DNA from 2 places in the Pseudomonas sp. PK-RTE-24 genome. Region 1 is predicted to be linked to the other one. Evidence: predicted binding sites of a transcription regulator. Region 1 holds the regulator's gene; the other holds the start of a gene.
The links. The regulator sigma-54, encoded in region 1, starts transcription at its own class of promoters, with help from an activator protein. The targets are predictions, from matches to a motif close to ANTGGCATNNANNTTGCTNT.

Region 1 (4,320 bases):
GGCCCGACATGCTCGCCGCCGAAGCCCTGAAAATCATGGAAGACCATCGAATCAACGCCCTGGTAGTCGTCGACGAGGAGGATCGCCCGATCGGCGCCTTCAACCTCTCCGATCTGCTGCGCGCAGGAGTCATGTAATGAGCAACGATCTGCTGCAACGCGGCAAAGCGATCAAACTGGCAGTGTTCGACGTCGACGGTGTGCTCACCGACGGGCGCCTGTACTTCCTCGAAGACGGCAGCGAGTTCAAGACCTTCAACACGCTCGACGGCCAGGGCATCAAGATGCTGATGAATGCCGGCGTGCAGACGGCGATCATCAGTGGTCGCAAGACCCCGGTGGTCGAGCGCCGCGCGAAAAACCTCGGCATCCCGCATCTGTTTCAGGGGCGCGAGGACAAACTGGTGGTACTCGACGGTCTGCTCGCGCAACTGGGCCTAAGCTATGAAGAAGTCGCCTATCTCGGTGACGATCTGCCAGACTTGCCGGTGATCCGCCGTGTAGGGCTGGGCATGGCGGTGGCCAACGCTGCCGATTTCGTCCGCGAACACGCCCACGGCGTTACCCGCGCCCGTGGCGGCGAAGGTGCCGCCCGCGAATTCTGCGAATTGATCCTGCGCGCCCAGGGCCGCCTCGAAGCGGCCAACGCCGCGTACCTGTGAGCCTGACCATGTTTAGCAAAAAGTTTCGCAATTTCCTGCTGTTCGGCTGCATCGCGGCGATTTTCGCTGCGGTCGGCTACTGGAACATCAGCCCGGAGCGCTTCCTCGACAAGCCGCCGGTCTCGGCCGCCGAGAATCCGATCGACTGGTACGCGACCAACACGCATACCATTCAATACCTGCCCGACGGCAAGGTGCAGTACGAGATGACCTCCGACAAGGCCGAGCACGTCAAGGCCACCGATGTCACTCTGGTAACCAAGCCTGATTTGAACATGTACCGCGGCACCGACTTCCCGTGGCACGTGACCAGCGAGCGCGGCGAAGTGAATTCGGGCGGCACCGAAGTTGAATTGATCGATTCGGTACGCGTACAGCGCACCGATGAGAAACAGCGCGGCACCCTGATCACCAGCACCCGCATGACCGTGTTCCCGCAGCAAGAATATGCGCAGACCGCGCAACCCGTTAGAATCGAGGGCGCTGGCGGCGTATCGACTGGCGTCGGAATGAAAGCGTACCTGAAGGACAGCAGGATACACCTGCAATCGAACGTAAGAGGACAGTATGAGGCTCGTTAAAACCCTCCCTATTTTGCTCAGTCTGGGCGCAGCACTGGGAAGCGCGAGCGCCTGGTCCCTGCCGAACGATCAGCAGCAGCCTATCCGCATTCAGGCCGACGACGCCCAACTGGACGACAAGAATGGCATCGCCACCTATAAAGGTGACGTGATCATTACCCAAGGCTCGATGATCGTTAAAGGCAACACCGTGACCATGACGCGCGCGCCCAATGGCGACATCGACGTGGTGACCTCGGTAGGCAACCTGGCTTACTTCGAGCAGTTGCAGACCCAGGGCGACGCCAACCCGGTCAAGGGCTACGGCGTGACGATTCAATACCACGCCCAGCAGAACCGGGTGGTGCTGATCGACAAGGCCAAGGTTATCGACAAGGATAACAACGTCACCCAGGGCGAAAAAATCGTCTACGACACCGTGAAGAAACTGGCCAGCGCCGGTCGCGCCACGGGCAGCAAGGTCACCGAATCGCGTCCGCGCATCGACATGGTGATCCAGCCGAAGAAGAAAACCGAAGAGAAATCCCAGTAATGGCAACTCTGAAAGCTCAGCATCTGGCCAAGGCCTATAAAAGCCGCCAGGTCGTGCGTGACGTCAGCCTGTCGATCGACAGCGGGCAGATCGTCGGCTTGCTCGGCCCGAACGGCGCCGGCAAGACTACGTGCTTCTACATGATCGTTGGCCTGGTGCAGGCAGATCAGGGCCGTGTGCTGATCGATGATCTGGACGTCAGCCACCAGCCGATGCACGGCCGCGCCAAGGCCGGTATCGGCTATCTGCCGCAAGAAGCGTCGATCTTCCGCAAACTGTCGGTCGCCGACAACATCATGGCGATCCTCGAGACCCGTCCGGAGCTGGACAAGGCCGGTCGTCGCAAGGAGCTGGAAAGCCTGCTGCAGGAATTCCACATCAGCCACATCCGCGACAACCTCGGCATGAGCCTGTCCGGCGGTGAGCGTCGCCGGGTGGAAATCGCTCGCGCCCTGGCCACTGCACCCAAGTTCATCCTGCTCGACGAACCGTTCGCCGGTGTCGACCCGATCTCGGTCGGCGACATCAAGCAGATCATCCATCACCTCAAGGCCAAGGGCATCGGTGTGCTGATCACCGACCACAACGTGCGTGAGACGCTGGATATCTGCGAAACCGCTTACATCGTCAACGACGGTCAACTGATCGCTGAAGGCGATGCCGAGACCATCCTGGCCAACGATCTGGTCAAGGAAGTGTATCTGGGTCACGAGTTCCGCCTGTAAGCGCGACAGCGCTGTATCGATTCAAGGCGCATTTATCCGCTTTAATTGTTACAGCGCTCTAGGCAAACACTTCAGTTTCAGGCATATAATTTGCTTAAGTTTGGCGCTTCGGCGCCCTGTAGTGGATGGCGCAAAGCGCCGGCGAATAAGGTGTTAAGCCCCTGCCATGAAACCATCGCTAGTCTTGAGAATGGGCCAGCAGCTGACGATGACACCGCAGCTGCAACAGGCCATCCGCCTGCTCCAATTGTCGACCCTGGACCTGCAACAGGAGATCCAGGAGGCTCTGGAATCCAATCCGATGCTCGAGCGCCAGGAAGAAGGCGACGACTTCGACAATGCCGATCCGCTGGCCGACAACGCCGAACAGAAGCCCGCCGAAATCCAGGAACCCTCCTACCAGGAAACCGCCCCGACGGTGGATAACCTCGAGGATGGCGATTGGAACGAGCGTATCCCCAACGAACTGCCAGTGGATACTGCCTGGGAAGACGTCTACCAGACCAGCGCCAGCAGCCTGCCGAGCAGCGATGACGATGAGTGGGATTTCACCACCCGCACGTCGGCCGGCGAGAGCCTGCAAAGCCATCTGCTCTGGCAACTGAACCTGGCACCGATGTCCGACACCGATCGCCTGATCGCCGTGACTCTGATCGACTGCATCAACAATCAGGGCTATCTGGACGAAACACTCGAAGAGATTCTTGAAGCGTTCGACCCGGAACTGGACATCGAGCTCGACGAAATCGAAGCTGTCCTGCATCGCATCCAGCAATTCGAGCCCGCCGGTATCGGCGCACGCAACCTCAGCGAATGCCTGCTGCTGCAATTGCGCCAGCTGCCCGCGAAGACGCCGTGGCTGACCGAGGCCAAGCGTCTGGTCGCCGATTACATCGACCTGCTCGGCAGCCGCGATTACAGCCAGTTGATGCGCCGGATGAAGCTCAAGGAAGACGAGCTGCGCCAGGTCATCGAACTGGTGCAGAGCCTCAATCCGCGTCCCGGCTCACAGATCGAGTCGACCGAAGCCGAATACGTCATTCCCGACGTGATCGTGCGCAAGGACAACGAGCGCTGGCTGGTCGAGCTGAACCAGGAATCGGTGCCTCGCCTGCGCGTCAACGCCCAGTACGCCGGTTTTGTGAAGCGTGCCGACACCAGCGCCGACAACACTTTCATGCGCAACCAGTTGCAGGAGGCCCGCTGGTTCATCAAGAGCCTGCAGAGCCGCAACGAAACCCTGATGAAAGTGGCCACGCAGATCGTCGAACATCAGCGCGGCTTCCTCGAGTACGGCGACGAAGCAATGAAGCCGTTGGTATTGCATGACATCGCCGAAGCGGTCGGCATGCACGAATCGACGATTTCCCGGGTGACCACACAAAAATTCATGCATACCCCGCGCGGTATTTATGAGCTGAAATACTTTTTCTCCAGCCACGTCAGCACCTCCGAAGGCGGCGAATGCTCGTCCACGGCGATCCGCGCGATCATCAAGAAACTGGTCGCTGCGGAAAATCAGAAAAAGCCGTTGAGTGACAGCAAGATCGCTGGTTTACTGGAGGCACAAGGCATTCAGGTGGCTCGCCGCACCGTCGCCAAGTACCGCGAATCCCTCGGAATCGCGCCTTCGAGCGAACGCAAGCGGTTGATGTAAGCCACGTTACAGCGTTCCAGTGGCAGGCTTTTCGGCCTGCCGCTTTATGCACTGGCAACGAAGGAGAAGCTGTATGCAAGTCAACATCAGTGGACACCAACTGGAAGTGACCCAACCTCTGCGTTCCTACATCGAGGAAAAACTCCAGCGACTGGAGCGACATT
Region 2 (4,320 bases), 900 kb from region 1:
GTAGATTTCGGTGTAGGCCTCGAACGACGACAACGCCCGCAGCAGCGCACTCCACTGGTAATAAGCGTGCGCGGTGCCATCGCTGACCGCTTCGGCCTGATCGCCGGCCATTTCGTAACGCGCATCAAGCAGGCGCAGCGTGTTGTCCGCGCGCTCGATAAACGTGCCCAGACGAATAAAGCGAAACGCGTCGTTGCGCATGATCGTGCCGTAAGAGGCGCCGCGAAACAGGTGCGAACGCTCCTTGATCCATTCGCAGAAACGACTCATGCCATAGCGGCTCAAGCCCTGTTCGGCGATGCCGCGAATTTCCAGCCAGGTCGCGTTGATGTTTTCCCACATGTCCGCAGTGATTCGCCCGCGCACGGCATGGGCACTGGCCCGCGCTGCACCAAGGCAGCTGTAGATACTGGCCGGGTTGGCCGCGTCCAGTGCGAAGAAATGCAGCAAGCGCTCTGCGTGCAGGTCGCCGTGGCGTTCAAGGTAATCGTCCAGGGTGCCGGTGATCAGCAACGGCATGGCGAGTTCATGCAGACCATCGCCGCGCCCGTCCTGCGGCATCAGCGACAGCGAATAACTGATGTCGAGCATGCGCGCGAGATTCTCCGCACGCTCCAGGTAACGCGACATCCAGTACAGATCCGAGGCAGTTCTACTTAACATGGCAAGCTTCCTTCAATCCTCGACTACCCAGGTGTCCTTGGTCCCGCCGCCCTGGGAGGAGTTCACCACCAGGGAGCCTTCACGCAACGCGACACGGGTCAAACCGCCAGGCACCACACGGGTTTCGCGGCCGGACAGCACGAACGGACGCAAGTCGATATGGCGCGGCGCGATGCCGTTTTCGACAAAGGTCGGACAGGTCGACAGCGATAGTGTCGGTTGCGCAATGTAGGCATGGGGTTTGGCTTTGATGCGCTCGCGAAAGGCATCGATTTCCGCTGTCGTCGCGGCTGGCCCAACGAGCATCCCGTAACCGCCGGAGCCTTGGGTTTCCTTGACCACCAGTTCCGGAAGATTGGCCAGCACATGGGACAGCTCGGACGGGTTGCGGCACTGCCAGGTCGGCACGTTTTTCAGAATCGGCTCTTCGTCGAGGTAGAAACGGATCATGTCGGTGACAAACGGATACACCGATTTATCGTCGGCCACGCCGGTGCCGATTGCGTTGGCCAGCACCACGTTGCCGGAACGATAGGACGACAGCAGCCCCGGCACACCGAGCATCGAGTCCGGGTTGAATGCCAGAGGATCGAGGAAGGCATCGTCGAGGCGGCGATAGATCACGTCGACCGCTTTCGGGCCATCGGTGGTGCGCATGAACACCTTGTCGTCACGCACGAACAGATCTGCGCCTTCCACCAGTTCAACGCCCATTTCCCGCGCCAGAAACGCATGTTCGAAGAACGCGCTGTTGAAGCGTCCCGGCGTCAGCACCACCACGCTGGGATTGTCGATCGGGCTCGAGCTTTTGAGAGTGTCGAGCAGCAGATTGGGATAGTGATCGATCGGGGCAATGCGCTGGGCGGCGAACAGTTCGGGGAACAGGCGCATCATCATCTTGCGGTCTTCGAGCATGTAGCTGACGCCACTGGGTGTGCGCAGGTTGTCTTCGAGAACGTAATAAGTGCCATCGCCATCGCGTACCAGATCGACGCCGGAGATGTGCGAATAGATATCGCGGTGCAGATCCAGACCTTGCATCGCCAATTGGTATTGCTCGTTGGCCAGCACCTGTTCGGCGGGAATAATCCCGGCCTTGATGATGCGCTGCTCGTGGTAGAGGTCGGCGAGAAACATATTCAACGCCTTGACCCGCTGGATGCAGCCGCGCTCGACAATCCGCCATTCACTGGCCGGAATGCTGCGGGGAATGGTGTCGAACGGAATCAGGCGCTCGGTGCCCTGCTCGTCGCCATAGAGCGTGAAGGTGATCCCGGCCCGGTGAAACAACAGATCGGCCTCGCGGCGGCGCTGCGCGAGCAGCTCGTCGGGCGTCTCGGCCAGCCAGCGGGCAAATTCCCGGTAATGCGGGCGGACCAGGCCGCCGGCATCGTACATCTCGTCAAAATAGGTGCGGATCATGCCGTACTCCTTGTCACTCCGGACATACAGGCCTTCGCAAGGCCCGTGCCATCGGCATAAACGCTTTGATTTCAATCGGTTGTAGATCCACGCCGAACGCTGCGCACCATTCCTGTGCGGCAAATGCCCCGGCCCGATTGCCCCCGCTTCATTGCGACGCACTGCATCGCCTATCACCAGCATAGTCAGAGTTGATTTCACTGCCCGGCCACGACTGCGGATAATCCGCGCATTCGCTGCAAAACTTCCCCGGCACGCCGCCGCGGAGGAGACAGCTCAACTGATCTGAACTGCCTTGGCAGCCCCGTCCCGACAGGACTTTATTGCACACCCGTCTTCCCTTTTAGCCACCCTCTCCGGTGGCTTTTTTTTGCCCGGGATTCTTGTTTCAGGGTTTTGCTACTGCGGTGTGCAGAAGCCAGAAACGACAACGGCCGACCCGAAGGTCAGCCGTTGCCCGACAAACAATGCGCAATATCAATTCAACCGGTAACGATTGCGCACCTCCTGCTTCACGCCCCAACCCTCGATAATGCCGCCCAGCGGTTCGACCACGGCAGAAAAGCCTTGCTCGAAATCGCCGATGTCGTCATAGGTTGCGTACATCACTTTGCTCAATTCCAGCGACCAGGCGCCGTCGTCGCGCGCACTGACCTGGGCATTGATGGATTCACCGCGAAATTTGCCTGCTGCCCTGCGCGCCCGCTCCTCGTCCGGGAAAATCGCGTAGAACTCGATGGGATGGAACCGGGAAAAATCGAAGCCGCCTTCTTTCATGCGGCGCAGAACGTTGCTGCTGATGTCTTCTTGATAGGCTGTGCTCATGAATCGTCCCCCTCGATTGATGGATAGACTTTCCGTATTCCCGCCCCGGGCCTTTTGGCCTAAGTACTACGGCAACGTGGTTGCGCGCGGGAAACAAGCATGTAGCTGACAAGACCAGACCTTAGCGATCCATTCGCTGATCTCGCTTGCAGAGTAGCCCCAAGAGAGCGCCGCTGCCAAGGCCTGGTTTACGAGATGACAGGAAGTGTTCAGACAGGGGTGATGCTGAGGATTTCGATGCCGTTCTGGGTCTTGAGGTTTTTCACCTCGGCATCGGTGGTGCGCCCTTGCAGGTCGTTGAGATCCAGCTTGGCGGCAACCGGAAGAAGCCGCTCCTTGATCAGCCGGGCGGCTTCATCATCGGACGGGCATTCCTCACGTTCGAAGACTTCATCAACAATTTCGCCGTGATCATCCACGAAAGTGACTTTCCACTTTTGCATCAGTGCCTCCTCGATCAACCCGTAAATGGGCTTACCTCTATCTCGACTTTTTTCCGCGAGAGTTGGTTCAAAAGGATTACAGCCGCCAACGGTGAAAATAACCATCCAATCGATAGGGCGGACTTCTGTGGCGAGGGGATTTATCCCCGTTCGGCTGCGCAGCAGTCGTAAGACCGTCCATTGCGGTTTAACGGAGACACCGCGCCGGCCGGTTCAGGGATGCTGCGCAGCCCAACGGGGATAAATCCCCTCGCCACAAAAGCTCCCTTGCAGAGCGCCTTCAGCGTGATCAGTCGTTGCTCGGCTTGTTGACCGCTTGCAGCACGTATTGCGGCAAGGCGAACGCGCCGATGTGGATTTCCGGATTGTAGTAACGGGTGACGATGCCGCTGCCGATGAAGCGCTGTTGCAGGGTTTCACGGCTGAGCTTGCGGTAGGCCGGGTTGGTCGAGCCCCAGGCGAAGGTCATCGAGCCGCCGATGTAGGTCGGCACGGCGGCCTGGTAGAAGTGCCAGTCCGGGAACAGGCTGCGCAGGCGACCGGCGGTGGTTTTGACTTCGTCGATTTGCATGAACGGCGTGCCGTTCTGAGTCACCAGGATGCCGCCTTCGTTCAGGCAGCGGTGGCACGCCTGGTAGAAATTCTCCGAGAACAGCACTTCGCCCGGGCCGATCGGGTCGGTGGAGTCGGAGATGATCACGTCGAATTTTTCAGTGGTGGTGGCGACGAAACGCATGCCGTCATCGATCACCAGGTTCAGGCGCGGATCATCGTAGGCACCGGCGGAATGGTTCGGCAGGAATTCCTTGCACATGTCGACCACGGTGCCGTCGATTTCGACCATGGTGATGTGTTCGACGCCGGCGTGCTTGGTCACTTCGCGCAACATGCCGCCGTCACCGCCGCCGATGATCAGCACGCGCTTGGCAGCGCCGTGGGCGAGGATCGGCACGTGGGTGAGCATTTC

Region 2: the regulator sigma-54 is predicted to act here: its motif matches at 2,119-2,138, upstream of ACV8MC_RS24600 (circularly permuted type 2 ATP-grasp protein).

What each region holds. Positions count from the first base shown of each region.
Region 1 is NZ_CM133224.1:534,292-538,611, forward strand. It holds gene ACV8MC_RS02425 (KpsF/GutQ family sugar-phosphate isomerase) at 1-137, shown strand, start outside; gene ACV8MC_RS02430 (KdsC family phosphatase) at 137-661, shown strand; gene lptC (LPS export ABC transporter periplasmic protein LptC) at 670-1,242, shown strand; gene lptA (lipopolysaccharide transport periplasmic protein LptA) at 1,229-1,774, shown strand; gene lptB (LPS export ABC transporter ATP-binding protein) at 1,774-2,499, shown strand; gene ACV8MC_RS02450 (RNA polymerase factor sigma-54) at 2,666-4,156, shown strand; gene hpf (ribosome hibernation-promoting factor, HPF/YfiA family) at 4,230-4,320, shown strand, end outside.
Region 2 is NZ_CM133224.1:5,485,194-5,489,513, forward strand. It holds gene ACV8MC_RS24595 (alpha-E domain-containing protein) at 1-663, opposite strand, end outside; gene ACV8MC_RS24600 (circularly permuted type 2 ATP-grasp protein) at 676-2,085, opposite strand; gene ACV8MC_RS24605 (ribonuclease E inhibitor RraB) at 2,563-2,910, opposite strand; gene ACV8MC_RS24610 (hypothetical protein) at 3,120-3,353, opposite strand; gene speE (polyamine aminopropyltransferase) at 3,643-4,320, opposite strand, start outside.